DNA from 3 places in the Pedobacter sp. BG31 genome. Region 2 is predicted to be linked to each of the others. Evidence: riboswitches for the same ligand, from Rfam matches in the RefSeq annotation. Region 2 holds a riboswitch; each other region holds the start of a gene.

Region 1 (10,869 bases), 220 kb from region 2:
TCTGCCCCGGAAATATGGTCGGCCAGGTATTTTTGCTCCGAAAGCGGGAACAACACATCATTTTCTATTCCGATGACCAGGGTGTTCGCCTTAATTAATTTTAAGGCATCGCCAATACTTTTGCGGTTACGGCCAACATTATGGCTGTCCATTGCTTTAGTTAAATAATAATAACTGTAAGCATTAAAGCGGTTGATCAGTTTTTCGCCCTGATAATTCTGATAAGAAGACGACCTGAAGTTGTCAGTTTTATCGTTAACACTTTCTACCTGTGTACTGCCATAAGCATCGTAGGTTCTATAGCTTAAAAGCGCAATGCTACGGGCAGTTTTTAAACCTTTGCTACCACCGTTTGGTTGGTTAGCGTAAAAAGTTCTATCGGTAGTAATGGCCAAACGCTGGCTTTCGTTAAAAGCGATACCCCAGGGAGAATGTGCTGCATTAGTGGCAATTAAAATCAGGTTTTCAATTTTATTCGGGTCTGAAATACTCCATTCAACTGCTTGTTGTCCGCCCAAAGAACCACCTATTAACAACTTGATATAGTCTACGCCTAAATGCGAAGCCAATAACTGGTGTGCTGATACCAAATCGCGAATGGTAAACTGTGGAAAAGACAGGTAATATGGCAGGCCTGTTACCGGATTTGTACTCAAGGGGCTAGTGCTGCCATAATGAGAGCCTAAAACATTGGCGCAGACAATATAGTGTTCCGCAGGATTGAACAAAGCATTTTGCCCGAACAAACCTTCCCACCATTCAAAAACATCTGCATTGGCAGTAAGTGCATGGCAAACCCAGATTACGTTATCTTTAGCCGCATTTAGTTTCCCATAAGTTTGATAAGCAACCTGCAGGTTACGGATTTTTTTTCCGTTTTCTAATTTAAACTGTTTATGATGATTATATATTGATGCTGTACTCATTGTTTTGTTGTATCGGAAGGTAAATGTGCTTAAGCTAATAAACTCTCGGTAGAAACTTGTGCGTTAATGGCTGCAAATGCCTGTTCGAAATCAGCTTTAATATCATCGATATGCTCAATACCAACTGAGACCCTTAAGGCGTTTGGTTTTACGCCCGCGGCCAGTTGTTCTTCTTCACTCAATTGCTGGTGTGTGGTGGCCGATGGCTGGATGATCAGCGTTTTGGCATCGCCCACGTTGGCTAGGTGCGAAACCAATTTCAAATGATCAATAACCTGCGTGGCATTTTCCTTGCTTCCGTTTAGTTCAAAAGACAGTACGGCTCCAAAACCATTGCTTAAATATTTTTTCGCAAGATTGTTGTATTTGCTACTTGCTAATCCGGGATATTGTACTTCTTTAACCAGCGGATGGTTTTCTAACCAGGTGGCCAGTTCAAGGGCATTATCAACATGGCGTTGTACGCGGAGCGATAGCGTTTCCAGTCCTTGCAACAAAAGAAAAGAATTAAAAGGCGATAGGGCAGGCCCAAGATCTCTTAATCCTTCTACACGGGCACGGATGATAAACTGAATATTACCGAACGGCCCGCCAATGCCAAAAACATCACTAAAAACCAAACCATGGTAACCTGCTGAAGGCTCGGAGAACTGCGGGAATTTCCCGTTACCCCAGTTGTAGTTTCCGCCGTCGACAATTACGCCGCCGATGCTTGTTCCATGACCACCGATCCATTTAGTTGCAGATTCGACCACGATGTTTGCTCCATGTTCTAATGGCTTAAACAAATAACCTCCTGCACCAAAAGTATTATCAACCACCAAAGGAAGATCATATTTTTTGGCAATAGCGGCAATCTTCCCAAAATCAGGTACACTAAAGGCTGGATTGCCGATGGTTTCCAGGTAAATGGCTTTCGTTTTGTCGGTAATTTTAGCTTCAAATTCCTCAGGCACATCCAAATTGGCAAAATCTACATGGATACCTAAACGTTTAAAAGCCACTTTAAACTGGTTATATGTTCCGCCATAAATGTGAGAAGAAGAAACAATACTATCACCAGCCTCCAGTATATTATTCAAAGCGATGAATTGTGCAGCTTGCCCTGAGGCCACGGCCAGAGCAGCAACGCCACCTTCCAAAGCGGCAATACGTTTTTCAAAAACATCGTTGGTTGGATTCATGATCCTGGTGTAGATATTACCAAACTCCTTTAGAGCAAATAAATTGGCACCATGTTCAGCACTATTGAACCCGTAAGACGTTGTTTGGTAAATGGGGACGGCTCTTGAACCTGTTGTTGGATCTATTTCCTGACCAGCGTGTAATTGTAAAGTTTCAAATTTATATGATGTTGACATAATTTCTGTTTTAATTTATGAATTGATGAGATAAATGGCTTAGGGTAGTCCTAAAGCTTAAAAGGGCGTATCCCGTTATCCGGGACCTTCCAGTTTGAGGGAAACAAAAAAGGAAGATTTTTAAATTACTGTATGCAACAGCACATACAAGCCATAGCAGGCATATAACTGCAAGTAACAGAAATAGGAACTTGTCTTACCTTTTTAAGGTCTGCATTGGATTCGCTTAGCGATCGAAGATTTAATGTTTTCATCAGTTATAATTTATATCACCAAATAACACCATGTTATCTGGTCAGGAATTGGCACCTTCTCTTTCTGAGGGTTGCCAGTGGGTCATCGAGCCAGTCTCTCGCCACTTCTTTATAAATCAACCTGTGAAGATTGACTTTTATTTAACTTTCCGCCAAATAATATTTCAAATGTCAGGATAAATTTTTAATACACAAAATAAAATTTTGATTTTTAAATAAATAACTGATAACTAGTTGTTTAATTTTATGTTGCGCTGCTAAAATCGAACTTTCGATGTGAAATTAGCACTTAATATGCTAAGTTTGCGCTACCTATCTAAATATGATTATCATGAAAAACAAAAGTGTTTTAGGTTTAAGCCTGCTATTCACGGTGATGTTTGTCAGCACCACCAATGCCCAATTTGGAGGTTTAAAAGATAAATTATTAAAAATCGGAACTGCCCAGGGTGCCAAAGCCTTAGGGGTAGACAGGTTTCTGAAACAGCCCGCTGCCATAACCACCAGTTTCGAAGATGTAAACAGGGAAGGAGAAAAAATGCCCGACTTTATTACTTCGTTAAATTTAAAGGCACAACCATTGTATTTACTACCTAAAAATCCAGAGGGCGGTTTTGTACTTTGTGAGGGGCTTTATGAGATGACCAACAAAAGTTATTGTTTGAAGGCCGGAACATTTGCGCCGTCAAAAGGCGATGGTTATATGTTTGCTCCTGTACTAGGTTCTAAGGAATAAATAGTGGTTGCGATATTGAAAAGCGCAGAAAAACATCCTGAGGTGGATCAACATGACATCCAGGCGCTGCTGTGGACCATTATTGCCAGAACAAAATTTGCTGATTTTAACGGACAGGTAAAATTAACCGCTGTAAAATTATTAACCCCGAGTCAGATTACACAATTGGAGGGAGGCGCCCTGGGTGTGTTGCCTTTTGATGTAATGGAAAAGGCTAAAGACCAGTTGCCAGCGGGTGTAAAAGCAGTTTTTGAGGCAGAAAACAATATCAGACAGCTGGTAGCTTCCGGAAATTACACTTATGCTGATATGGAAAAATATGCGATTGTGGCGGGTATGGCCCCACCAAGAAGCGATGTACCAAGCGGCATCTGGACCAAACATCCTGATGGTTATTACATACGTTATTTTCCTTCAGGTTATTCAGTTACCAAAGTACAGGTATATGTGCCAAAGGAATTGATGGCAAATGGGAACAAATTGGTTTATGATGCCGCAGGAGATATTGCTTGCCCTGCGAATACGGGATCACAACGTTTGGCACAAACAAATGAGCCACTGGAGGCAAACTATTCTTTGAAACTGACCACGGTTTGTAATCCGAAATAGATTTTTAGTCCTACAAGGTTTCAGAAACCTTATAGGACTGTGGAAAACTTTAGCTTAACGCCTGCTCCAAATCGGCAATAAGATCATCTGCATGTTCCAGTCCAACGGAAATACGGAGCAGATTTTTAGGCGTTTTGCTATCCGGCCCCTCTACTGAGTAGCGATGTTCGATTAAACTCTCCACACCACCTAAACTGGTCGCCTGTGCAAATAACCGGACCTTATTCGCTACTTTATGAGCGGCTTCAACACCACCTTTAACCAGGAACGACATCATGCCACCAAAATCTTTCATCTGTTTTTTTGCAATACCATGTTGCGGATGGTCTTCCAGTCCGGGATAAAAAACGGCCTCTACATTTGGATGTTTATTTAAATAATGAGCGATAATCTTTCCGTTTTCACAATGACCTTTTATGCGGTAGGCCAGGGTTTTTATGCTTCTGCTTAATAAAAAGCAATCGAAGGGTGATGGAACGGCACCGCCGGTTTGCTGTATGTTTTTGATTTTCTCCCACAGCTCATCTTTCTTTGCTGTCACCAAAATTCCTCCAAGCACATCGCTATGGCCACCAAGGTATTTCGTGCTGCTGTGCATTACAATATCTGCTCCTAATAAAATTGGATTTTGTAAAATAGGGGAAGCAAATGTACTATCGCAGACCATGGTGATGTTTTTAGCCTTAGCTATTTTAGCAATCTCTTCTATATCGGTAACCTTCAACAGTGGATTGGATGGTGTTTCGATCCAAATTAGTTTTGTATTGGGCTTGATGTTTGATTCTATTAGCGACAAATTGGTCTGGTCAATAAACTCAAATTCCAGGCTATTATTAAAAATCGTAAGCAATTGTTTTTTAATGCCCCAATACATATCGTCTGGTGCAATAATGTGACTACCGGGTTTCAAAGCCTGAAACAATGCCAACCCGCAGGTATTACCCGAGGAAAATGCTGCTGCATCTTCGCCATATTCCAGTTTAGCTACAGTGTTTTCTAAAGCAGACCGGTTTGGATTGCTTACCCTGCTATACATGTGTCCGCCAGGATAGCCACCATCTTCGTCACGAAAAAATGTGGTAGATAAATTGATAGGCGGCGTAACATCACCTGTATTGATTTTTACAAGATTAGCGGCGTGAATAGCAAGGGTTTCTGGTTTCATGATGATTGATTTTGGACGATGTAATATGGGTATGGGATTTAATAATTTAGCGCTAATTTAAGGTTAGTAACGGTTTTGGCAAGATTTATGTAACAAGTTTGACAAAATTTAAATTACATATAAAATGAAAAGATTATTTATAGCTATCGCAATTGCATGTTCTACCTTAGTAATGTTACAAAGTTGTAATACTGCAAAAAGAGTAACTGCAGGCGTAACAGGTAGCAGAGGTACAGTTGTTCGCGAATGGGTAGTGAGTAATGTAGCTTTGGAAGGTTTGCCTGATGGTGCTGTTCAGGGCTTATTTGGAGAGAAATCTTATAAATGTTTTGAGGGAAGTACATGGAATTTAACCAATAGTGGTAATGGATCTTATACCTTACCTGCATCAAGTACCTGTGGTGCTGTAATGCAGACTATTTTCTGGTCGGCTGCCCCTAAAGATCAAACCTTCCAGTTTAAAAAAATATACGAGGGTGACAAAGCAAAAAATGTAACTGAAGGTTATCGTTTGGTATTAACTGAACTTTCAAGCACACAAATGGTATTAAAATCACCAATTGAATTTGGTGGCAGAACTGCAAATATTATTCTAACTTTTGTACCTGCAGCCAGATAATATTTAACATCGAAAAACATACCCTTAAAGCACTTCTGAAAAGAGGTGCTTTTTTTGTTTACTGTCTTTTAGGGTTGCCACGGAGACACGGATTTACCCGAAGTTTCTTAGAATCACTTGTAGCAGCTTGTTAGCATTGAACTTAGATCCAGGTTTTATCTTACATAAACTACCGTCAAGTGTTGAAACATGGATTTATCCCCGAGCTTGATAGTTATTTCTCCGTGACTTCTGTGTTTCCGTGACTGATATTAACGCCTATAGCTAAGTTTACAATAAAAAGTAATCAATATCTGTGTTGATCAGTGTTCAACTGTGTTTAATAATCAGGTACAATATCCAAAAATCACGGTTTGTTACAAGAAAATGATTTTCAAATCGGCTCATTATCGTATTTTTGTTCAAAATAAATCAGGAATGAATACAACTGAGCAAGTTGAAAAAATATTAGCTGATACCAATTTATCAACTGAACTACAAAACATCGCGCATAAAGTTCTTCATAAAGAGCGGATTACCTTCGACGAAGGTGTGTACTTATACGAACATGCAGAATTGGGTTATCTTGGCGTATTGGCCAACTTTATCCGCGAACAGAGACATGGCGATAAAACCTATTTTAACCGGAACTTCCATCTGGAACCTACCAACCTTTGCGTTTACGACTGCAAATTTTGTTCTTATTCCCGTTTAATCAAGCAAAAAGAGGAAGGCTGGGCCTTAACGATGGAGCAAATGCTCGATATTGTTAAAAAATATGATGGCGAACCGGTAACAGAGGTACACATTGTAGGAGGGGTACTTCCTCAATATGATGTAGCCTTTTATTCGGCTTTGTTCACCGCTATTAAACAACACCGTCCGGATTTACATGTTAAAGCATTAACCCCTGTAGAGTACCATTATATCTTCAAAAAGGCTAAAATTGATTATGCAACGGGTATGCGTTTGATGAAAGAAGCCGGCTTGGAATCTATACCGGGCGGAGGGGCAGAAATTTTTCATCCCGAAATCAGGGAACAGATTGCCAAAGACAAATGTACCGGTCAGCAATGGCTGGATATCCATGAAGAATGGCACAAATTAGGTATGCGGAGTAACGCAACCATGCTTTATGGACATATTGAAAAATACTGGCACCGGGTTGACCATATGGAAAAACTACGCCAACTGCAGGATCGTACGGGCGGTTTCCAAACTTTTATTCCTTTAAAATTCAGAAATCAGCATAACCAGATGAGCAATGTGCCTGAATCTTCGGTAATCGAAGATTTGAGAAATTATGCAATTGCCCGAATCTATCTAGACAATTTTGATCATATTAAAGCTTACTGGGCCATGATCAGTCGCGAAACGGCACAGTTATCCCTAAATTATGGCGTTGATGATATTGACGGTACTTTGGATGATACGACTAAAATTTACTCAATGGCTGGAGCCGAAGAGCAGAATCCGGCGATGAGCACTAAAGAGCTGGTTAATCTGATTAAACAAGTGGGCCGGAAAGCAATTGAACGCGATACACTATACAATGTAGTTACCGATTTCGAAAATGTTGTTTTTGAGGAAGAAAAGAAACCGCAATATTATAAATTACCGGTAGTAAATTAAGATTGTTATGATGATAGGATTTTAAGATCTTTTCGCAAAGTCAAAAAATAATAAATGTTAATCCTGCAATCTTATAATCCAAAAAATCCCATTTAATGGTTAAAGAAATATACATCATACGCCACGGCGAAACAGAACTTAACAGACAGGGCATAGTACAGGGCAGGGGTATAAATTCTGATCTAAATGATTTGGGGAGGGCGCAAGCTGAAGCTTTTTATCAAAAATACAAGGATGTTCCTTTTGATAAAATTTACACATCCGATCTCAAACGAACCTGGCAAACGGTGCAGAAGTTTATCGATGCTAAATTACCCTGGGAAAAACTTTCGGGATTAGATGAGCTGGCATGGGGTATCTGGGAAGGAAAACCCAATACCGAAGAGGCACGCGAGGCTTTTCGTGAGATGTTACAAAGCTGGGAGAATGGAGATTATTCCGCGCATTTTGAAGGTGGCGAAAGCGTTCAGGATGTTTACGAACGTTTAAAACAACCCATGGAGGTTTTAATGACCCGACCAGAGGAAAAAACAGTATTGCTTTGTATGCATGGCCGGGCGATGCGTGTTTTTTTATGCTTACTCTTAGGAAAACCATTGAGCGAAATGACTGAATTCCCACATCAGAATACCGTGTTGTACAAAATGGGTTTTGAGGATGGAAAATTTACCGTGCTCGAATTTAACAGCGCAGTACATTTAGACGGTTTAGTAATCGGAGAATAAACAGCCCCGGTTCGTGTCTTCATGAAACGAAGTGCGTTAATCGCTCCTGAGGACACAAACCACATAAGATTGTTTAGTAATTAAATAATTTGCTTAACGCGAAACGCGAAGCGCAAAACATAACACCTTGAATAAGATTAAAATATCGGCGGTTGCCTACACCAATACAAAAGCTTTTATATACGGATTAACACATTCAGACATCATTAATAAGATTGATTTAAGTTTATATATCCCTTCAGATTGCGCAGCAAAAGTGATTAATGGTCAGGCAGATATCGGCTTGATGCCTGTCGCAGCTATTCCTTTGGTTCCAAATGCCAATATTGTGGCCGATTACTGTATAGGCAGTGATGGCGGCGTAAATTCTGTATTTATTTTTAGTGAAGTTCCGGCAAATGAAATTAAAACGCTAAGGCTGGATGCCCACTCCCGTACCTCAAACAACTTAGCCAAAGTATTGCTAAAATTTCATTGGAAAAAGGAGGTAGAATTTACTACCGATCCAGACGCAAAAACAGATGCTTTTGTTTTGATTGGCGACAGGACTTTTGGTAAAAAAGATGATTTTGCCTACGCTTATGATATGGGCGAGGAATGGAAAAAACTTACTGGCCTACCTTTTATGTATGCAGCTTGGGTAGCCAATAAAGAGATTTCAGAAGATTTTAAAGCTGAATTTAATGCAGCTTTAAAGTTTGGTTTAGATCATCGGAAAGAAGTTTTGGCGGAATTATCTGAATCGCCAAATTTCGATCTGGAAGATTACCTTTATCATAAACTTCAATTTGATGTTACAGAAGACAGAAAGAAAGCTTTGTATCTGTTTTTGGGATATATAGAAGAATTAGAAAAAGTTAAATTATAAAAAACTACAATAATGATTGTCAAGTTGAGCCTGTCGAAACGCTTCATAAAATACGTTCAGAGGTCCTTCGACAGGGTCAGGATGACATTTTATATCTATTAATGTGCTTTCATTTTTCCTGCCACTTTTTCTAAAGCACTTTTTAGTTTTGTTAAGGCGCCTGTGATCGCTAAATCGTACGTGTTACCCAGGTTGGTCACTGCTATAGGATCTTTTCCGGTTATTCTGGCCTCTAACAAACATCTTTTATCATCCAGACCATCTTTACTACCGTTCTCATCAGAAAGATGAACTTCTAAACGCGTAATCAGATCGCTAAACCTGCTCAGGCCTTCATTTAACTGAGTGTTGATTTTTTCTTCGTATTCCTGATGGATGGTTAAATTCTTGTCGGTGTTCAGTTGGATCGTCATAATTAAAAAATTAGGTTAAAATTTATATAACGTTAACACATGACTAGGGTAATTGTTTCTATGGGTTAACTGATTAATTGTATTAATTGGGTTAAAACAGACCATTGTACCTGAACCTGGTAGTAGCGAACACGAGCGTAGCGAAGTAAAGCGGATAACAGGACTACATTCTCCGAAATGCACAGAAACCTTCATTTCCAAATAATGGTTAACTGTTTAATCGTATAAATTGGTTAACTGTATAAGTACCAGATTTATTGTATAACCGGGTTAAAACAGACCATTGTACCTAAACCTGGTATGAGCGGGCACGGAGTGCAATGAAGTAAAGCGGATAACAGGACTACACTATCCCAAATGCACAGAAACCTTCATTTCCAAATAATGGCAATTGTTTAATTGTATAAATTGGTTAACTGTGTAGGTGCCGAATTTATTGTATAACCGGGTTAAAACAGACCATTGTACCTAAACCTGGTAGGAGCGAACACGAGCGCAGCGAAGTAAAGCGGATAACAGGACTACATTCTCCGAAATGCACAGAACCTTTCATTTCCAAAAATGGTTAATTGTTTTAATTGTATAAACTGGTTAATTATTGAGCTCACGATCATACGACTAGATTGGAACCAGACCATTGTACCTAAACCTGGTAGGAGCGAACACGAGCGAAGCGAAGTAAAGCGGATAACAGGACTACATTCTCCGAAATGCACAGAACCTTTCATTTCCAAAAATGGTTAATTGTTTTAATTGTATAAACTGGTTAATTATTGGGCTCACGATCATACGACTAGATTGGAACCAGACCATTGTACCTAAACCTGATCGGAGCGAACACGAGTGCAACGAAGTAAAGCGATTAACAGGACTACACTATCCCAAATGCACCCCCCCCTTCATTTCCAAATAATGATTAACTGTTTAATCGTATAAATTGGTTAACTGTTGACAAAAGAAAATTATTATGCACTTGGGTTAAAACAGACCATTGTGACTAAACCTGATTGAAGCGGTAGCTCCCGATTGAAGAGAGGGCCTACAAGCGTAAAGCAGGACTGCGCTATCCCAAATGTACAGACCCCTTGATTTTCGAATGACAGTTAACTGTTGATGGAAGAAAACAATGATGAGGTTAAAGTTAGCTGATTAACCCTGGCTTTTAAACAATCTTTCAACTTTTCAACAAAACAGCGGTAAAATGCTTATTCATGTTATCTTTATGGCTTTTGTAAATTCATTTCAGTTTTGGCTAAAGACACGAATAAAGAAACCCCGTTAATGCAGCAGTACAACGCGATAAAAGCGAAGTACCCGGGTGCACTTTTACTATTTAGGGTTGGCGATTTTTATGAAACCTTTGGCGAAGATGCCATTAAAACGGCACAGATTTTAGGCATCGTATTAACCAGAAGAGGTACCGGACCCAATGGTGGTGCTTTGGAACTGGCCGGTTTTCCGCACCATTCTTTAGATAATTATTTATCGAAACTGGTCAGGGCGGGGCAGCGCGTTGCCATTTGCGATCAGCTTGAAGATCCTAAAACAACAAAAACCATTGTAAAAAGAGGTGTAACAGAGC
Region 2 (10,869 bases):
TTATCAGTTAAAACCCGGCCCTTTCTCTCCATAAAAGGCTTATATAAATTAAGCAAAAACAAGGTACTTGAACTGTTCAGGCCTGCATTAAAGGTGGTAATGGCCGCACCAAAAAGCACACAGGCTGATAAGCCCATTAAAACAGGTGGCAATACATCCTTGATCAATAAGGGAAATACCTGGTTGGTATTGGTTAAGACCGGATATAAATGAACCGCAATTAAACCGGGAATATTGATCAGCAAGGGGCAGAGTAATTTGGCAAAGCAGGTTAATGCAATTCCTTTCTGGCCCTCCGCTAAACTTTTGGCCGCCAGTACCTGCTGAATTATATACTGCTCCATGCCCCAGTAATAAAGATTTACAATGAGCATGCCGGTAAATAGCGTAGAAAAAGGAACAGCATCCTGATTACTGCCAATAGCATTGAGGTGTTCTTTTTTGGTAGAAAGCACCGTTGAAAGTCCGTTGAAAAAATCGCCTTTCCCAAGGTAACGTAATCCATAATATGGCAACGCGATTATGAGTACCAACATGCCGGCACTCAACACCGTATCAGAAATGGTAATGGCCTTAAAACCACCCACAATGGTATAAACGGAACCGATTAATCCCATTATCCATACAAATATCCAGATACTCTCCCAATAAGAAAGGTGAAAACGGGAAAGATCGATCAGGTTGCTAAACGCAACTGCACCACCATACAGTACTGAGGGCAGCAGGTTAATGATATAACTAAAAAGAAAAATCACCGAAACGAGTGTTTTGGTCTGTTTATCGTAACGTTTCTCCAGAAAATCGGGAATGGTGCGGATACCGGTTTTAAAATAAATGGGAATGAAAAATTCTGAAACAATAATCATAGCCAGAATAGATGAAATCCCCCAGCCAATTACCGACATGTTATTGATGTAAACCGATTCGTTTTCGCCGATAAACTGATTGGCGCTGATGTTGCTGAAAAACAATGAAGCACCAATAATAATGAAGCCGTTGGTTCGGTTGGCAAAGAAAAAACCATTGACGGTTGAGCGCTGCGCCTTCCGGGTTTTGAAGTAAGAAATCATGGCGGCCAATACCGTGAACAAGATAAAACTGATAATGGCTAAGGTTCCCACGGGATGGTATTAAAGTGAATTCCTTCTGATCAGTTTATTCTCCATTACCTGCTTAATGGGCTTGAGGCTAAGTACAAACTCGGCGGCCAGGCGGCCCATGTGTGCAAAATCTATAGAAAAGGTGGTAATCCCATCAAAAATGATCTCTTTAACATTATCATCATTGTGTGAAAGGATCCCCAGATCCCTGCCCACTTTTAGCCCTTTTACCTTGGTATCCTTTAACATTTCCCAAAGTTCGAGGTTGTGTATGGTAAAATAAACCTTATCGGGTGCAATACTCCCGGACTCGTAACTGTTTTTAATCACCCCGTTAATGTTAAATTCCTTAATAAAGCGCTTAAAAGAAGTCAATACTTCGCTTGGTTCGGCAGATGATGGTTTAAAAAAGAAAACAAATTCTGAAAATTCCTTAATTCTTGGTGCCAGTTCTAAAAAAGCATTGTAAGAAGCCTTTTCAAATTCCTGAACAATGTAGGAATACTCACCTTTCAGTTTTACATAACGGTCAACGATCAACAGTTTTTCTTTTGGCAACTGTTCCAGTACATCTTTAGCCTCTTTACTTTCTATTGGTGCAATTACATATAAGCCGTATTGCCCCTTATTGCTGTTGATGATGGATTCAAAAACATTAAAATTATTATGGTGGAAATATACATCAACCTGGATGTTATCGCCTAAATGATTACGGAAATTCTGGTAAAAAGTTTCCTGAAAGGTATCGAAAGCGTAAATCAGTAAACATACTTTAAGGTGCTGTTCGGTATCATCAGTGGCTACAAAATAGCCCATCCTATTTTTAGACTCTAAAATACCCCTGTTAATCAAATCTTTATACGCTTTACCAATGGTTTCTTTGGCAAAGCCGGTTTCGCGCATCATTTCGTTAACCGAAGGCAACATATCGCCTTTGGTAATTAATTTATGATTAAGGCTATTGATAATTCCCTGCACAAGCTGTTCGTGTTTCGAGAAAGAATTTATGATGCTCAAATCTTTAATTTCATTGAACAGCTTTTCCTTATTCATGTAGCGATATTTGGTTTAATCGATTTATACGCAGTTAATTTGCCCGAAATATATAAATTTAATGGAGATAATTGATAAAAATTTAAGAATGATCGCCCATTCTACTTTATTGTCATCATTAGCTGCTTCACCAACAGAAATTATTTAAGCATTAGTGATCTGCCACATGGTAACATCCGGCAGCACCTAAACAACAGTTATTTAGCATTGGCTAAAACTTTTAGCGACGTCAAAATGTTATTTAAAAAAACAGAAAAGAACATGGGAATTTTAAGAACAGCCATTATTGGCGCAGCAGTATATGCAGGCGTAAAATATATCACGAAAAAAGATCCAATTACCGGACAATCAATCGTTGACGAATTATTAGATCGTGCTCCACAGTGGGCCGACAAAGCAAAAGGTTATACTGAAGACCTGAAAAGCAGGGTAAGTAACGCCGCTGAAGATTTGGCGAGATGAATACCTGAGAAAAATAAGGAGCCCGAAGAGGCTAAATATTTATTTCTCTGATCAAAAAGAGAGGTGGTATCATAATTTTTAATTTCACCTCTATTTTGTCATGTTGAGCCTGTCAAAACGCCTTGAAAACATTTAAGACAAGGTCCTTCGACAAGCTCAGGATGACATTTCACTTATGATACAGTCTCTTTTTGTTTTAGTGTCATGTTAACATCCGACACCACGGATCGGGTGAGATTTCGGGATTAAAAAGCATCAAACCAAAGTTTGGTGGTTAATAAGTCTGCTCCCTGACTGCTTACCGCATTTTTATAATTCTGCCCGTTTAACGATTGCTCTGTTCCGGGGTAGATAAAACGTACAGGAATTTTACCATTCAACACCGTATTTACAGAGGCCGTTAACTGTGGATAATCCAACCTTCTCTGCTCTGCCCAGGCTTCTAATCCCTGACCAAATAAGGCTATCCATTTTTGCTCTCCAATTGATTTTTTATAATTCGCAGCATTATAAACTACTCCAGATTGCCTGATGTAATCTTCAACTACAGTGCCACCAATATTATACTGTAAAAAAGATGCCCTGATGGCCTGCTTGTATAAATCGTCAGCATCTTCGGCAGTGAAACCTCTTGCTGCTGCCTCTGCCCTATCAAAAAGCAATTCTGCATAACTAAAAATTATCGCCGGAGCCTTGGCATCTAAAAAGTAAACACCAGGTTTAGAAGAATTTGCCAAACCTATTGCACTTGCTTCAGAGTTGGTAGAACCATTTGGAATCCCCACATAAACCTGCGGCGTAACGTTTTCCGTTTTACTGGCATAAACGGGTAACCTTGGGTCGTTCAGTGAAAACAGTTTATCAACAATGGTTTTACTGATCCGGTAATCATTTCTGGTTTCGAATGAAGCCGCTACCGGGTTCTGCTGAGGCGATACATCATATTTAAATATGGCATTTTCTGAATTGCTGCTGATGTAAGCACCGCCTTCTGCCTGTATTTCATCAATCACCTGTTTGGCTTTAGAAGGATCTTTATCTGCAATACGCAAGGCGATACGAAGCCTCAATGAATTGGCAAACTTTTTCCATGAGGCAATATTGTTGCTATAAATCACATCACCGGCAATCACCTTTCCTGCGGGGTCTAGAGCCGCTTGCGCCGATTTCAAATCGCTTAAAATACCATAATAAACATCTTTTTGTTTATCGTAAACCGGGGTAACAAACTGTTTTATTTTCCCTGCCTGCGAGTAGGGAACATCGCCATAAGCATCCGTAAGCAATAGAAATGTCCATGATCTTAAGATAAGTGCAACACCTTTATAGTTCGAATTTCCCTGTGCATCTCCCAATTCGATAATTTTATTAAAACCGGCAATACTTTGGGCATAGCCTGTTGACCATAGTGCGGTAAAACTACTGTTTGAGTAAATAAAACGGTCTTCTTCTGTATACTGTACCTTGGCCCATTGCTGCGCAAACAGCAAACTGGAATTCATGTTATTGGTTACGCCCCAATAGGTATCTGCTGTTGCCTTGGTAGTTCCGGTAAGCAGATAATCTGGCTGCGCAATTTCTGGTGCATTGGGGTTGATATTCACCTCATCCAGCTCTTTTTTGCATGATACAAAGGCAATTGCCAAAATGGCCAGTATATATAGTTTTTTATTTTTCATGATGGAAATATTTTAAAATTTAACATTGAGGTTGATACCATAACTGCGGGTGCTTGGATTTGATAAGCTCTCTAAACCCTGACCATTACCAGTATTAAAGGCCACTTCAGGGTCGATATCAACCGTATTGCGATGGATAATCCACAGGTTACGGCCAACAAGCGATACCGAAACGCCTTGTAAACTTAACGGACGAAGCCATTTGGCAGGCAGGTTATAGCTTAATTTCACCTCACGGAGTTTTACATAAGACGCATCGAAAATATTTGCTTCATCTATATTTCTAAAGGTTTTGTAATACTGTTGAGCGGGTAATATCTTCTCGTTACGCTTGCCATCAGCGGTTATGCCATCAAAAATAATCCCGTCATCATACACCGTAACACCTGCAGGGGCGGTTCCGGTTAACCTCACTGTTCCATTGGCTTTATTGTTACCGGGATAATAATAGGAAATACCGCCATATTCAGCTGCCCTTCCCGGAAGTGTGGAAGCCAAAACGCCGGTATAAGTTCCTGTGGCGTAAGTTCCATTGTAAATAGAACCGCCAAAACTGGCATCAACCAATACGCCTAAACTGATACCTTTATAACTAAAAGTATTGTAAACGCCCCCAATCCAATCCGGCGTGTATTTGCCCAACACCTGCTTGGTTGGATTAGTGGCAGGCGCGCCTGTAGCGTTAACAATGATATTGCCATTGCCATCTCTCAAAAAAGCTGTCCCGAACAACGATCCATAAGGCTGACCTACCGTTGCAATTACCTGGGCCGAATTTGTGGCTACTACATAATTGGTCAGCAGTTTTTCAGCATCCAGCTCAATTACACGACTCCTGTTTGCTGCAAAATTGAAATCAACATCCCAGGTAAAGGCTTTTTCAACTGGGGTGATGCCCAATTGTGCTTCGATACCTTTGTTATTGATTTTTCCGGCATTCAATAATTTCGAGCTGAAACCTGTACTCTGGCTCACATCGGCTGCTAAAATCTGGTTGTAACTATTGGTGTTATAAGCACTTAAATCAAATCGTAATCTTTTATTCAAGAAAACCGCTTCAAGCCCAAGTTCTGTAGAAGTAGTGGTTTCTGGCTTTAAGTTAGGATTCAGGTCTATAGAACCTGTGGTAAGCTGAGGATTGCCATAAAACGGCGCACTAAATACATAAGTGTTGATTAAACGGTAAGGATCTGCATCTTTACCCACTTTAGACCAACCACCCCGTATTTTTAAATAGTTAAGGGCTTCGCTTTTGATATCAAAAGCCTCTGTTGCTACAAAGCTGCCATTAAATGAAGGATAAAAATATGACCTGTTTTGTGCAGGCAAAGTAGAAGACCAGTCATTACGCGCCGTGATGTTGGCAAAAAGGTAATTTCTGAAGCCGATCTGTCCGGAAGCATAAACACTATACGATTTTAAACGTGATAAATTATTGGAAGAAACCAGGGGATCGCGAGAGTTTTTCAGGTTGTATAGCCCTGCAATGGCCAGTTTAGGCGCGCTCTGGTCGTTTTGCTCGATGTACTGTCTACGGATATTGCCACCTCCCAATAATTCTAAGCTAAAATCTTCATTTAATTGTTTATTGAAGTTTAATGTTGCGTCGGTGTTATTTTCGTTTACGGTAAAAGCACTTTCGGTATAAGAACCAAAAGGTGTTCCATTGGTACCATAGGCGATTCTAACCTTACGCCTGTCATTGTAGTAATCCGTTCCAGATCTGAAATTGAAATCAAGTCCATCGATAATTTTATAATTAAGCGCTAAACTCCCAATAATCCGATTACGGTTTTGCGACACCGTATTTTCATAAGCTACCCAATATGGATTGCTATAATAGCTATTGTTCCAGTTGAATGTTTTTCCATTTTCATCCAGATAGTTTTTCAGCTGGTTAATATCCACCTGGCGGCCAAACCAGGTAAATTGCAACATGGTACTGGTTGATCTTGAACCGCCTGTACCCGGCAAATTATCAGAACTCAACTTGCTGTAATTTGCATTAGCCGTTAAAGTTAGTTTTGGTGTTATTTTTAAAGAGGTATTTAATACGAATGAATTTTTGCCCTGTCCGGAATTAGGCACAATCCCAACCTGTTTCAGGTTATTGTAAGCAATACGGTAATCATATTTTTCGCCTGCATCTGCAACAGATATACTATTATTTAGCGAATACCCTGTTTGAAAGAAATCGCGGACATTATCAGGATGGGCTACGAACGGAACCGCTACACCTTTTGAAAAAAACTGTGGAATTAATCTGCCGTCCATTTTTGGCCCCCAGCTCTCATCTACCCCATCATTAATGCCTTTACCAGCACCATCCACATAACTGAACTTACCTTCCGATCCCTGTCCAAAAGCATTTTGATAAACCGGCAGGGTAAGCAAAGTTTCCAGTACGGCATTGGAGTTAACCTCAATGCCCAATCCTTTTTTCGATTTACCAGTTTTAGTTTTGATAAGAATTACCCCTGCGGCAGCCCTCGAACCGTATAATGCTGCTGCGTTTGGTCCTTTTAATACACTAATTGATTCAATATCCTCTGGATTGATATCTGAGATGGCATTTGCATAATCCCTTGCACCTGCAGAATTTAACTGCGAGTTATCTACCGGAATCCCATCAACCACAAATAAGGGCTGGTTATTTCCAGCTATAGAGGTTTCCCCTCTGATGACCACACGTGATGAGCCCATGCTCCCCTGACTATTGGTTACCCTAACTCCAGCTATTTTTCCAGCCAGTGCATTGACCAGGTTAGATTCTTTAGCTTCAGACAAATCTTGTCCTTTTAACTCCTGAACAGCATACCCGAGTGATTTTTTCTCTCTGGAAATACCTAAAGCTGTAACCACCACTTCATCTAACGCATTATCGCTCGATTGAAGAATAACTGAAATTGGCCCGTTTTTACTGATCTGTATTTCCTGGGTTTTAAAACCTATGTATGAAAATACTAATGTGCCCTTTTCAGGTGCATTTATCGAAAAAGCACCCTTGGCATCAGAGATGGTGGTTTGTTTGGTTTCTTTGACGAATATGGAAACACCAGGCAGTGTTTCTCCATCTGCTGATTTTACTGTTCCTGTTATGGCGGTATTTTGAGCAAATCCCGGTTGTACAGCAAAGAGCAGTAAAATAAATGCTATTGATTTTAAAAGTCTGATCATGAATATGTTTAATAATTAGTTAATAGATAAAATTTGGGCAAAACGATTCCTAACGGTGAATCACCGTCTTTTATTAAAAAATAAAATGGAATGGTTAGATCAAAAACGCCTGTTAAAATGGAACCATCCTAACAGGACTGGCGCATTCGTAAGTATGCAGAAAGGTTTACAAAAAGTGATGCAGCTCGTCTGTTTTTTTCCATTTGAATGATTTTGTTTAATACATATTTCACTTTCAAGAAAGCATTGAGGCAACAAAAAAGCACCCCCTTAAATCAGAAGTGCTCCGTATATTTTAGATAAGGATTACGCAAACAACTGACTTAACTACCCCGGATTCATCCGGGATGGAATTAGCACCATTTCTAAAAATTAGATGGTTGCTAAGGCTTCACTGGGCCATTCCCTCCGCCTTTCTTGATAAGTATTTTAAAATAACTGGGGCAAAGGTATAATTAATTCCATTTATCCTATAGTTTTTATAGATATTTATTAAAATATTTTTTCTTTGACTATTCCATCCGTATATTTGTCGACTAAATTAGTAGATTAACATACATCCCAATGAATATAAAAACCTTATTAACTGCTGCACTGGCCATATCAACCTCCATAACCTTTGCTCAGGATCAGGCAGTTTTAGCCAATAACCAACAGGCAAAGGCCAAAGAAAAAAAAACAAAGGCATTCGTTGCGCTGGGCAACTGGCGCGGTGTGGCGAAAGTAAAGGAGGGACTCGAAATTCCTTTCAATTTTGAGATCAATGAAAAAGGCGGTCAGCAGAAATTGTATTTCCGCAATGCGGAAGAAAGTTTTGAAGGTGGTGTGGTCAAACGAACAGCCGATTCGATTTTTGTTAAACTGGATCAGTTTGATAACGAACTGGCATTTGCAATAGATGGCGATCGGTTAACAGGAGCTTTACGCAAACAGGATAAATCCGGAAAACCATTAATCATTGATGCCGAACGCGAACACTATCGTTTTAAAGCAGACAGACCTGCATCAGCCGACTATTCAGGAAGCTATGATGTAATTTTTACCGCTCCAAATGGAAAAGAAGAAAAAACAGTAGGCCTGTTTAAACAAACAGGAAACAAACTAACCGGAACTTTCCTCCGTGTAACCGGTGATTCGCGCTATCTTGAAGGTATTGTAGAGGGCAATGGATTTCAGCTTTCAAGTTTCATCGGCTCCTCTCCTGCTTACTACAAAGGAACTTTCGGGGCAGATGGTACTTTAAACGGTGAGGTTTTAAGCGCAAGAGGCAGCCAGCCTTTTAGCGGGAACAAAAATAAAGATGCAGCCCTGCCTGATCCTTATCAACTCACCTACCTGAAAAAAGGATACAAAACGCTCGATTTCAGTTTCCCTGATGTAAATGGTAATAAGATTTCGTTAAAGGATGAAAAATACAAAAACAAAGTAGTGATTTTAACCATTACAGGAAGCTGGTGTCCTAACTGCGTTGATGAAGCTACTTTTATGGCTCCATGGTATAAAAAGAATAAAAACCGCGGCATAGAAATTATCGGTTTGCATTACGAGCGTTCTACTGAACCTGAATATGCCAAAAAAGTAATGGGCCGTTTCCGAGAACGGTTTGGTATCGAATACGATCAGGTTTTGGCCGGAACAGCCGATAAACAGGCAGTATCTGAATCATTGCCTGCACTTGATTCTTTTTTATCTTTTCCAACCACCATTATAATCGATAAACAGGGAAATGTGGCCCAAATCCATACCGGTTTCAACGGTCCGGCTACTGGTAAATTTTATGATGAATTTGTGAAAGAATTCAATACTGAAATTGATGCGCTGTTGAAGAAATAAGCATCATAATTCACTTCCTATATGCCATTCTGGACGAAGTGTAGAATCTTTTAATATAAAATATTAACATTGGTCGGTGAGATACCGACCAATAAAAGAAATTAATAGAATGTTCGTCATTGCGAGAAGGCTTTTTCAGCCGACGAAGCAATCTTTTTAATAAGGATAGCCACTAACTTGAAAGATTTCTTCGGCACTCCTTTACTCAGAACGATTTTTGAGATTTAGATCATTTTTTGGAAAGCAGTTGTAGTGCCTTTCGGTACCGGCAGTCCTTCTTTCCGCTTCTATCTTTTTGCTAGACATACCTCTATAATAAAAAACCGCTGCAACAAAAAGGATAGCCGCTGCAAAAAGGTTTATTAACAATGGTCTGTACAGGAAACAAAACAACGTTTCATACTTTGTTGGTTTGTTCTTAGCACTAACCGCGTCTTTAGCCCCCGGCGAAGTGGCATACCTGAAGCGGCGCGGGGGGATATAGCGAAGCACGGGAACAATCTTTAATCGTCGCGAATGGCCCTGCGCTCCAAAAAATGCATCATTATTTCTATTTAAACATTGGTCGGTGAGGCAACAAATAGGAAAACCCCAATTTGTCATTCTGAACAAAGTGAAGAATCTTTAACACAAAATATTAGCATTGGTCGGTTAGACACCGGCCAATAGAAATTCTTAAATTATTCCTTAGCTGTCATTCTGAACGCAGTGAAGAATCTTTAACGTAAAAAGGCGTGACGTTTCGTTTTTGGAAAGCAGGTGCATTGCCTTTCGGTTCCGGCAGTCCTTCTTTTCGCTTCTATCTTTTTGCTAGACATACCTCTATAATAAAAAACCGCTGCAACAAAAAGGATAGCCGCTGCAAAAAGGTTTATTAACAATGGTCTGTACAGGAAACAAAACAACGTTTCATACTTTGTTGGTTTGTTCTTATCACTAACCGCGTTTTTAGCCCCGGGCGAAGCGGCATCCCTGAAGCGCAGCGAAAGGATATAGCAAAGCACGGGAACAATCTTTAATCGTCGCGAATGGCCCTGCGCTCCAAAAAATGTATGATTTAGTCTTTGGTCGGTGAGACACCGGCTAACAGAAAAATTTAAATGAAGGTCCTTCGACAGGCTACCATTGACGTTATTTTGTAATCACCTGTTAATGAGCATAATGCGGCATCATGCATTTCCGTATAGCTAGGCCATAGCACCGTATCACCGTTCTACTTAAAACCGGCCTAATAAATTTTTCGGACTGCACTGTTCTAGCCATAGCACTGGCTTTGAAAGAAAAATTTTCAGCCGGCATTTTTTGTTACTTTTTGATGCCAAAAAGTAAGAGCCCTTCGGCGGCGGTGAGCCGAGGCAAGAATTGTGCGAAGGAAAAAACGTCAATCATATTGATTTTTATACCATAAATTACCCCTCAGGATGACAGTTTTCAGTTAATTTAATACAGGCTATCTCACATGCTTTAAAACAAACTCAACAATTGTTTTCTTTGGAACCACAACTGTAGTCGTGCGGCTGAACCTGGCAATATTGATTCCGTAAAAATGACCTTCCCAATCAAAA
Region 3 (10,869 bases), on a different contig from region 2:
GGTAACACTTCTTGAAGCATCTAATACATGGATAGCTGGCCCTGAATAATTCGGCGCTACTTTTACTGCTGCATGGATGCGTGAAGTAGTTGCTCCACCAATGATCAACGGGATCGTGAACCCCTCTCTTTCCATTTCTTTGGCAAAGTGAACCATTTCATCCAGCGAAGGCGTAATCAAACCACTTAAACCAATAATATCAGCATTTATTTCTTTGGCTTTTTTGATGATATCCTGTGCCGGAACCATCACGCCCATATCTATAATTTCGAAGTTGTTACAGGCCAGTACCACGCCTACAATATTTTTACCAATATCGTGTACATCTCCTTTCACGGTAGCCATTAATACCTTTCCGGCCGAAGAATTCTGGTCCTGATCAGGATTGTTCAGTTTTTCCTGCTCAATAAAAGGTAACAGGTACGCTACTGCTTTTTTCATTACCCGGGCCGATTTTACCACCTGGGGCAAAAACATCTTTCCGGCACCAAATAAATCTCCCACAATATTCATCCCATCCATCAATGGCCCCTCAATAACCTGGATCGGACGGTCGTATTTCTGCCGGGCTTCTTCTACATCATCATCCAGGTATTCTACAATACCCTTAACCAGGGCATGTGATAATCTTTCTTCAACTGAACCTTTTCGCCAGCCTTCATCTTTAACTACTTCTTTACCTTTGGTTTTAACCGTATCGGCATATTCAACCAGGCGTTCGGTTGCATCTTCCCTGCGGTTTAACAGTACATCTTCTACCCTTTCTAACAATTCTGGCGGAATTTCCTGGTAAACCTCCAGCATACCGGCATTTACAATACCCATATCTAAACCTGCGCGGATGGCATGATAAAGGAAAGCCGAATGCATGGCTTCTCTTACCACATTATTTCCCCTGAAAGAAAACGAAATATTGGAAACCCCTCCGCTTACCTTGGCGTGAGGCAGATTTTCTTTGATCCAACGGGTAGCATTGATAAAATCGACTGCATAATTATTATGTTCCTCCAGCCCGGTTGCCACAGTTAAAATATTAGGGTCGAAAATGATATCTTCCGGCGGGAAACCGATTTCGTTTACCAGGATATCATAGCTGCGTTTACAGATTTCGATCCGGCGTTCATAATTATCGGCCTGCCCATGCTCATCAAATGCCATTACCACTACCGCTGCACCATATTGCATAATTTTACGGGCGCTTTCACGGAATTTATCTTCGCCTTCTTTTAAAGAAATGGAGTTAACAATCCCTTTCCCCTGCAGGCATTTCAAACCATTTTCAATCACCGACCACTTTGATGAATCGACCATAATCGGCAGTTTGGCGATATCTGGCTCTGAAGCAATGAGGTTCAGGAATTTTGTCATGGCGGCTTCCGAATCCAGCATTCCTTCGTCCATATTCACATCAATTATCTGTGCACCGCCTTCAACCTGTTGCAGGGCAACGGCCAATGCAGCTTCATAATCGCCACCCAAAATCAGTTTAGAGAATTTTGGAGATCCGGTAATATTAGTACGCTCTCCAATGTTCACAAAAATGCTTTCTGGGGTAATGGTTACGGGCTCCAGCCCGCTTAAGCGCATGTATTGCGGAAGTTTCGGTAATTTTCTGGGTTTGGCTTTTCGTGCATTTTTAGCAATACAGCCAATATGCGCTGGTGTAGTACCGCAGCAGCCGCCAACAATATTTACAAAACCCGAGGCAATAAAATCATCAACCAGATGGGCCGTTTCGTGCGGTTGCTCATCGTAAGCACCAAACTCGTTGGGTAAACCTGCGTTTGGATAAGCTGAAACATAGCAGCCTGCCTTTGTAGCCAGCTCTTCAATATGCGGACGCATCTCTTTTGCACCCAAAGCGCAGTTAAAACCAATACTTAGCGGTTTTGCGTGCATTACAGAGTTTAAAAAAGCTTCGGCAGTTTGCCCGGAAAGTGTTCGTCCGGAAGCATCAGTAATGGTACCAGAAATCATGATTTCCAATTTACGCCCTATTACCTCTTCATATTTTTTAATGGCTACAATAGCCACTTTAGCATTTAAAGTATCAAAAATGGTTTCAATCAACAATACATCCGAACCACCATCTACCAAACCCCGTACCTGCTCATAATAAGCTTTTTCCAACTCATCAAAATAAACCGCCCTAAAACCAGGATCGTTTACATTTGGCGACATGGAAAGGGTACGGTTTGTTGGGCCGATAGCACCGGCCACGAAACATTTACGATCAGGATTTGCTGCCATAAATTCATTTACAGCTTCTTTTGCCACCCGTGCGCCTTCATAACTCATTTCGTAAGAAAGGTCTTCCATCTGATAATCAGCCATGGAAATACGCTGTGTACTAAACGTATTGGTTTCGATAATATCTGCACCAGCCGCCAGGTACTCCAGGTGTATCGTTTTGATGATATCCGGACGTGTGATATTGAGCAAATCGTTATTGCCTTTCACGTCACAAGGATGGTTTTTAAATCGCTCTCCCCTGAAATCTTCTTCGCTTAAGTTATATCGCTGAATCATGGTACCCATTGCACCATCGATCACCAAAATACGTTTCTCTAATTCTTCTCTTATACCCATTTGCTGTTGTAAGATTTGAGATATGAGAGATTAGATATGAGAATGGATTAGACGTAATGTCTAAAATCTCAAATCTATTGTCTCAAGTCTCTAAAAGGCTTATTGAAAAAGTTGGTACGTGAATCGTAATCCTAAACTTATCTGTTTCCGCTATTTGCAGAATAGAATTTAGCACCTTGTAGGTTACAGGTTGCTAAGACTTCGTTGGGTCTAATCCCTCCGTCTTTCTTAATAAGCATACAAAAATGCAACAAAGCATGATCAATTCCAAAAATTATCGCTTTGCTGCCAAATAAAATTACAAAGGCCACGCAAAACTGCGCAGCCTTAAGAATATTATTTTGTTTTTGAGATCTATTTTCTGCTTCCAAAAATGCGTAATAGGAAAAGGAATATGTTTAAGAAGTCTAAGTATAAGGACAATGCAGCTACAATAGCCATTTTCTTGCTTTCAACCTGAAGAACCTGTTCGCCATTTGCCTCAATTCCTTCACCAATTCTTTTGATTTTTTGCACATCATAGGCTGTTAATGCAGTAAATATTGCAATACCAATGAATGCCATAAACAAACTAAACTGTTCGCTTTGAATAAACATATTAATTACACTGGCAATCACTAAACCAATAACCCCAACCATTAAGATTGGTCCAAATTTACTTAGGTCAATATTGGTTGTATATCCCATAAATGCCATAATTCCAAATATTCCCGCCGCGCCCGCAAAACAGCTCACGATTGAGCCTGAGGTATAAGTTAACAAGATAAAACTTAAACTCACCCCAGTCAGTACTGAATACAGGACGAAAACACCAATTAGTGCGGGTAATGATAGTCTACTTAAACCAAATCCCATTAAAAGAACTAGTCCCAGTGGCGCGAACATGGCAATGTACCCGAAAATCGACATACCAACTTTACCGGTAGATGGATTAACGGTTAGCAGGTATTGCATAAACTGCTCATTTGTTCCAAATAAATAGGCCGCTACTGTTGATAAACTCAATGCCACAAACATCCATAAGAAAACGTTGGCGAAGAATTTTTTAGAAACAGATCCTTCCTGAACGAAAACACTGTTGTTTTGATATTGATAATTTTGTTGTTCCATTTTAATTTTTGTATGTTAAATGATATAAAAATAAAGATTTAGTTCAATCTTTTTGTCAGCAGTTCTTCAACTTTTTTAAAGAACTGTAAAGGTTTTAAGGTACGCCATGGCAGATTGTCAAACGCACCTCCAAAGTTAATGTAATAATCAATGCTGTTATCACGGAATTCGCTGATTACATGTTCCTGAAAATTCACCCCAACAATCCAGCCATCTTCTACTTCCTGAAACCATTCTTCATAATAACTATCGTCTGAAGCATGAAAATTCAGTACATTTTCGCCAATCAGGATAAATTTATTAAGTCCTTCATCCATCATCATCTCCAAAATATCGCGTTTTAGCAACATAATGTCATTATTAATGGCATCGTTCCACTCGCCTATAAACTCTATAATGGCATAACTGCGGTCATAGTCAGCATACAAAACCTTCATATATAAGGTATTAGAGCCAAACTCATCCCATTGCGGGTGTAGCAAAAAGTTATAGATCTGCTTATCAAAGTAAAGTTCTGAATACTCGGTGTTATAAAATGGCGAACGCTCATCTTCTGCCGAAATATAATCATCTCTCCACTGGTAATAAGGCTCAATTTCGTGCATACTTTTTTCTAATTAATGAATGAGTGAGTGAGTTTTGATGAGTGAATGTTAAGATCATTTCTACATCACAACACTTTTTCATTCTATCCTTCTCTCATTTTTAATGCCCTGCTTCTACAGCTTTACGTACACTTCCATAACGGCTTAACAGTTCAGCGGCTTCATCATAACCAATGTTCAGTTCATTGGCCACCATTTGTGTACCGCGGTCTACCAGTTTATGATTGGTTAACTGCATATCGACCATTTTATTGCCAACCACGCGCCCCAACTGAACCATCACCGTGGTGCTTAGCATATTTAATACCATTTTTTGCGCCGTACCGGATTTCATGCGCGTAGAGCCGGTAATAAATTCAGGGCCAACAACTACTTCAACCGGGAAATCTGAAGCTGCGGCAATAGGTCCGCCGGTATTACAAACAATGCAACCTGTTAAGACTCCGTGTTCACGAGCTATTTTTAATCCGCCCACTACATAGGGCGTGGTACCTGATGCTGCGAGGCCAACCAGGCAATCTTTTTCATTAATATCAAATTCCTGAAGATCTTTCCAGGCTTGCTCCGGGTCATCTTCAGCAAATTCCACTGCTTTCCTAATCGCAGTATCTCCACCAGCAATAATTCCTACAACCCAATCAAATGGCACACCGTAAGTAGGCGGGCATTCTGAAGCATCTACTACACCTAAGCGACCGCTTGTACCTGCACCTATATAAAAAAGACGCCCACCTTTTTTCATCCGCCCGGCCACTGCCGACGTTAACTTTTCAATCTGAGGCAAAGATTTCTCAACTGCAAATGCTACAGTTTTATCTTCATTATTAATGCCCTGCAAAACCTCTAATACCGACATCTGATCGATGTGTTTATAGTTAGATTCTTGCTCGGTAACTCTGTTCATAAATTTAATTTTGATAAAATTCGGTAAATTCTTTCTAAAAACTAGGTTAAAAATCTAAAAAATATCTGCCATAAATTTTAGCCAACCGCGGCAGGTATTATTTAATGCTAAATATTATAAACAAAAGACATGAAAATACAGTTAAAAAATATATCAACCCGCTAATTTTCATAAATTTGCAGTAACGCCAATGAAAAAAAATACCAGGAACAACATACTAATCGCTTCAAGCTATTCTATAATCTTAATAGCAGGCATGTTTTTGGGTATAAAATTCATTAAAGACCAAGGTTTTGGCGTTAAAAAAAGTACGCAGCTTGCTGAAAACAGCGACGAAAAACTAAACGAAATCTTACACATCATCAATGGTAATTATGTTGATGACATCAATACGGATTCCCTTCAGAACTTACCTATTGATAGCGTTCTGCACCAGCTCGATCCACATAGTGTTTACCTGCCTCCAACCGATGCGCAGGATATGACCGATAATCTGGAAGGAAATTTTGAAGGGGTAGGCATAGAATATTATATGCTTAACGATACCATGATGGTTACAGGGGTGGTGAAGGACGGACCGGCATATCAGGCAGGAATTAAACTTGGAGATAAGATTTTGAGTATTGATACCGCCATAGTAAGCGGACGAAACCTGCCTAAAGATCAACTTACCGGTCGTTTTAAAGGTAAATCCGGAACTGGCGTAAGTGTAGTGCTCTTACACCCGGGCGCATCACAGAGCAACCGCATTATGGTTACCCGTGGTAAAGTAAATATCAGCAGTATTGATGCTGCTTACATGATTAACAACGAAACCGGTTATGTTCGGATCAGTAAATTTGGCGCAAATACGGATAATGATTTTGCTGCTGCAGCGAATAACCTGAAGGCAAAGGGGATGAAAAAACTTATTCTCGACCTGCGCGACAATGGAGGTGGTTATTTTACAGCAGCAACTGGCCTGGCCGATCAGTTTCTGGGAGAAAATAAGCTCATTGTATACACCCAAGGTAAGCATGAGCCCCGAACTGATTACTTTTCTACCGGCACCGGATCTTTTCAAAATGGCAAACTGGCTGTTTTGATTAATGAAAATACGGCTTCAGCGAGCGAAATTGTTGCAGGAGCTATCCAGGACCTGGGCCGTGGGATTATTGTTGGCCGCCGCTCTTTTGGCAAAGGTTTGGTACAGGAACAATTTGCTTTTGGCGATGGCTCTGCATTGAACTTAACCATCGCAAGATATTACACCCCTTCTGGCAGAAGTATCCAAAAATCATACAAGAAAGGCTATGATGCTTATAAACATGAGTTGGACGAACGGATGATGGATGGAGAACTTACCGGAGACCGTACTTCTTTTCAGGATTCTATTGAGAAAACGGAAGGGGTAATTCAACACAATAGAAAAGCTAAACCGGTTGGTGGTATCCAGCCAGACGTATTCGTAAAATTAGACACTACAGGCTATAATAAGTTTTACACTGGTTTAGTGAACAAAAAAGTGCTTTCTGATTATGTATTTAATGTACTGACTAACAGGTACAGTGCCAGCTTTGTAGAACAGAACATCAATATCTTTACCATAAACGATAATGACTTCAAAGATTTTATCGGATTCCTGCAACGCAAAAACATAACGATTGACCGGTTTCAATTGTACAATTCAAAGAATGTGATCTTAAATGATCTCAAAGCTTTACTCTGCCGCTATTATTTAGGCGATGTGGGCTATTATAAAGCTGTAAACCAGAATGACAATGCGGTAAGGCAGGCACTCCTTAACCTTCAATAGCCATATTTTATATGCTTCCAAAGTAAAATGAACACAATAAATCAATTTTAAATTTCTTTAAATTATTAAAAAACAACATAATATTCTGATTTTAAATCAGATATTAATACTAAATTCTGTTTTTATTAATTTTGCCGGTAAACATATCATTTATGGAAACGAGCAGATTAGAAGCAAAAGACCAGGAAGCATTAAACGATCTTTTAGAGAACGTAAAGGAACAAACTGAGCTATTTCTAGGTTATCCGGTAGCCAAGGATTTTGATTACCAGGCGCTTTCCGGCTTTTTAAAATATCCGATGAATAATCTGGGTGATCCTTTTGTTACTTCCACCTATGGTGTCGGATCGCGCGAACTGGAAAAAGAAGTGGTTCAGTTTTTTGCCGAACTTTTTCGTGCACCCGCCGATAATTGGTGGGGTTATGTAACCAATGGCGGTTCGGAGGGGAATCTATATGGATTATACCTGGCCCGCGAGCTACATCCAAAAGCAATGGTTTATTACTCAGAAGCTACGCATTATAGTGTGCAGAAGAATCTGCATTTGCTGAATATGTCGAATATCGTAATCCGCACGCAGACAAACGGAGAAATCGACTATGAAGATCTTGAGTACACCATTAGAATGAACCGCCACATGCCTGTTATTATTATGGCCAATATTGGGACCACCATGACTGAAGCACGTGATGATGTGTCTAAAATCAAAGCCATTTTAAAAAAACTGGCTATCCAGCATTATTATATCCACGCTGATGCAGCGCTTTCTGGTACCTATAGCGCACTGATTGAGCCCAGGCCAGCATTCGATTTTGAAGATGGCGCAGACAGTATCGCCATTAGCGGCCATAAGTTTTTGGGTTCTCCGATGCCTTGTGGCGTGGTGGTGGCCAAAAAATCTAACCGCGATCGGATCGCCCGTTCGGTAGCTTATATCGGGAGCGTTGACACGACGATTACCGGATCCAGAAATGGCCATAGCCCCTTGTTTTTATGGTACACCATTAAACGTTTGGGCATAGCCGGTTTGAAAAGCAGGGCCATGCATAGCTTAGCAACTGCCGCTTATACCGAACAACAACTTCAAGCGCTGGGTATTGCTGCCTGGCGAAATGCCAATGCCATCACGGTAAACTTCCCTACCCCATCTGCAAAAATCTGCAAAAAATGGCAGCTTGCCGCCGAGCAGGGAAATTCGCACATTATCTGCATGCCAAATGTAACAGCATCACATATTGACCTTCTGGTTGCCGATCTCAAAACTGAATTGGTTTTACAGGATTGAGACTACAAACATTTCTATACACCTGCTGTTTAAGATGAGTATATACGTTAAACAGATAAATGAAAATAATCATTGTAGGCGCTACAGGTACGCTGGGTAAAAAAGTAACTGAGACTTTTGCTCCAAAGCACGAGATCATCCGTGTGGGGAATACCAAAGGCGATGTTCAGGTAGACATTACCAATGAAACATCGATCAAGAATATGTTTGAGCAGATCGGTCCTTTCGACGCCCTGATCAGTACAAGCGGAAAAGGTCCCTTTGCTCCTGTAAATCAATTAACAGGCGAAGTATTTAAAAGCGGTTTGCTGGATAAACTATTGGGACAGATTAACCTGGTGCTTATTGGCCAGCATTACATTAACAAAGGTGGTTCATTTACGTTAACTTCGGGTATACTGTCTGAACGTCCTGTTGCCGCCGGTTCTGTATTGAGTACCATAAACGGTGGCCTCAATGCATTTATTTTGGCAGCTGCCCGCGAAATCGGAAGCGAAATCCGCATAAATGCCGTCAGCCCCAATGTGGTTGAAGATTCGCCTGCTTTTTTCGATTCTTTCCCCGGAGAAATCCCGGTTACTATGGAAAAAGTAATTAAAGCTTACGAGAAAAGTGTATTGGGTATTATAACAGGCGAGGTGATTAAGGTTTATTAGTAATCTTAAACATTTCGAAAAGTCTGTGCTGTGATGACTTAATAAAAACTTAGCGTAAAAATCCACTTGGCTAAAACCCCAAAGTTTATATTAGCCTAACTAACAAAACCAAGTATGATAGAAACAGAACGCCTCATTTTAAAACCTTTAACGCACGATCAGCTCTTAAAATATATTAAAGATGATCATTCTTTAGAACAAGAATTTGGCCTTCTACCTACCAGGAAAAACATTTCTCCTTCGCTACGTGAAGCTTTGGAACAGACGATTTTACCTAACGTTTTTGATAAAGACAAGGATTATCTATACCATACTTTATGGACAATTATATCCAAACCAGACAACAGAATGGTAGGCGATATCTGTTTTGTTGGTGAACCCGACCAAAATGGCGAAATCGAAATCGGTTATGGCACTAACGAAGAATTCAGAGGCAGAGGATTTATGACTGAAGCGATTGGAAGATTAATTGAATGGGCCAGGGAACAGCCTAAAGTAAAATCCATTTTTGCTGCCACAACAAAGGACAATGTGGCCTCTTATACCATTCTAGAAAAAAATAACTTTATCCATATTGGTGAAGTTGATGATATGTTAAGCTGGAAAATCGAATTAAAATGAGCTTCGCGGCCAATGCCACTAGTCTTAGCCTACTGCAAAAATATTGTTTAGTTTTTTGCAACTTTATTAAGTTACAACGAAGACACGGAAAATTATGGAATAGTAATCGCGTTTACCATTCTCATTTGCAAAGAGGAGGCCGTGAAAATGCCGATTTTATCTACTTTCCATTCCTATTCCCACATTACAAATTTGGATCTCCTTCATCCTCGTTAAAAACCAGGACGATAGTAAAATATTGAAACCTGGTCGCATCGAAGGATAAATGAGTTATCTGTATAGCTATAATATTAAGATTACATATTATAATACAATCTCAAATAAACTTAAACTGATTCCTCCATAATGTTTTGGTAATTCATCTGTTTTTTCCATGGTTACTACCCCAACATAATTAAAACCACAATCGGTATAGTATTCCAGAAGCTTTTTATTATCCGCCCAGGTATCCATTCTAATAAATTTAATGTTATTCCCTACCGCATAATCTTTAGCCCATTTTATAATTTCCTTCACAAAAGCATAACCCCTAAAATCAGGATGGGTTACAATCCTATGGATATAAATTGCATCATGATCTCGTTCTCCCCAGATCAACTGATCGTTAAACGTAACAGCAAAAACACAGGCTATTACCCCATCAATGAGGATTTTATATTGACGGTTTTCATTAATTTCGGTCTGCACCATATCCATGTTGAAGCCTTGCCAGTGTTTGTTAAATACTTTCTTTTGGTGGGCAATAGCCAAATCATAAAATTCGAAAATGACATCGATATCTGTTGCCTGGCTATTTTGTATTTGTGTTTGCATGTGGTAAAGGTAGGGGTATTTTCTGACCACTGATAAGGACAATCGTACTTTGGACTGTACCGCAGTCGGGATTTGTAATCCCGGCTCTACAATTTCATCGTTGGTGGATTTCAAATCCACAGAACATTGCGACGAGATTACAAATCTCGACGAACAAAAGAATCTTAAAGGTTAGTGCATTAAGATTCCCAATCAAGTTGGGAATGACGACCTCTCTATAAATTCAGCTCCAATAATCAGCAAAAAAATGATCATTCAGAATGAAAAAAAACAAAACAGGGCTGCTTCTTTAAGAAACAACCCTGTTTTTAATTATGGGAATTTGGACCTTAAGCCTTATACCTTCAAGCCCTCAACCCTAACTTATTTCTGTCTGAAATAAATCTGGATCGGTGCACCGGAAAAATCGAAGTTTTCCCTTAATTTATTCTCGATGAAACGTTTATACGGATCTTTAATATACTGTGGCAGATTACAGAAAAAGGCAAAC

Evidence for each region. Region 2 has a riboswitch for S-adenosylmethionine ahead of ACFE6N_RS05230 (SusC/RagA family TonB-linked outer membrane protein). Riboswitches for the same ligand answer to the same signal wherever they lie in the genome.
Region 1: another riboswitch for S-adenosylmethionine. It lies ahead of ACFE6N_RS06190 (O-acetylhomoserine aminocarboxypropyltransferase/cysteine synthase family protein); the one in region 2 lies ahead of ACFE6N_RS05230 (SusC/RagA family TonB-linked outer membrane protein).
Region 3: another riboswitch for S-adenosylmethionine. It lies ahead of metH (methionine synthase); the one in region 2 lies ahead of ACFE6N_RS05230 (SusC/RagA family TonB-linked outer membrane protein).

Annotation. Positions count from the first base shown of each region.
Region 1 is NZ_JBHNZK010000003.1:236,247-247,115, forward strand. Features, by position in the region: gene metX (homoserine O-acetyltransferase) at 1-926, opposite strand, end outside; gene ACFE6N_RS06190 (O-acetylhomoserine aminocarboxypropyltransferase/cysteine synthase family protein) at 956-2,287, opposite strand; SAM riboswitch class I at 2,549-2,659, opposite strand; gene ACFE6N_RS06195 (hypothetical protein) at 2,873-3,277, shown strand; gene ACFE6N_RS06200 (hypothetical protein) at 3,293-3,886, shown strand; gene ACFE6N_RS06205 (trans-sulfuration enzyme family protein) at 3,936-5,051, opposite strand; gene ACFE6N_RS06210 (hypothetical protein) at 5,176-5,670, shown strand; gene mqnE (aminofutalosine synthase MqnE) at 6,088-7,281, shown strand; gene ACFE6N_RS06220 (histidine phosphatase family protein) at 7,377-8,006, shown strand; gene ACFE6N_RS06225 (menaquinone biosynthetic enzyme MqnA/MqnD family protein) at 8,134-8,874, shown strand; gene ACFE6N_RS06230 (HPF/RaiA family ribosome-associated protein) at 8,973-9,287, opposite strand; gene mutS (DNA mismatch repair protein MutS) at 10,536-10,869, shown strand, end outside.
Region 2 is NZ_JBHNZK010000003.1:11,843-22,711, reverse strand. Features, by position in the region: gene ACFE6N_RS05250 (solute:sodium symporter family transporter) at 1-1,121, opposite strand, end outside; gene ACFE6N_RS05245 (GntR family transcriptional regulator) at 1,131-2,153, opposite strand; gene ACFE6N_RS05240 (YtxH domain-containing protein) at 2,388-2,615, shown strand; gene ACFE6N_RS05235 (SusD/RagB family nutrient-binding outer membrane lipoprotein) at 2,861-4,294, opposite strand; gene ACFE6N_RS05230 (SusC/RagA family TonB-linked outer membrane protein) at 4,307-7,471, opposite strand; SAM riboswitch class I at 7,792-7,898, opposite strand; gene ACFE6N_RS05225 (peroxiredoxin family protein) at 8,036-9,304, shown strand; gene ACFE6N_RS05220 (trypsin-like peptidase domain-containing protein) at 10,755-10,869, opposite strand, start outside.
Region 3 is NZ_JBHNZK010000001.1:37,633-48,501, forward strand. Features, by position in the region: gene metH (methionine synthase) at 1-2,589, opposite strand, end outside; SAM riboswitch class I at 2,724-2,827, opposite strand; gene ACFE6N_RS00205 (Bax inhibitor-1/YccA family protein) at 2,944-3,699, opposite strand; gene ACFE6N_RS00210 (hypothetical protein) at 3,738-4,304, opposite strand; gene murQ (N-acetylmuramic acid 6-phosphate etherase) at 4,405-5,208, opposite strand; gene ACFE6N_RS00220 (S41 family peptidase) at 5,399-7,003, shown strand; gene ACFE6N_RS00225 (histidine decarboxylase) at 7,156-8,289, shown strand; gene ACFE6N_RS00230 (short chain dehydrogenase) at 8,349-8,945, shown strand; gene ACFE6N_RS00235 (GNAT family N-acetyltransferase) at 9,060-9,566, shown strand; gene ACFE6N_RS00240 (GNAT family N-acetyltransferase) at 9,870-10,379, opposite strand; gene der (ribosome biogenesis GTPase Der) at 10,743-10,869, opposite strand, start outside.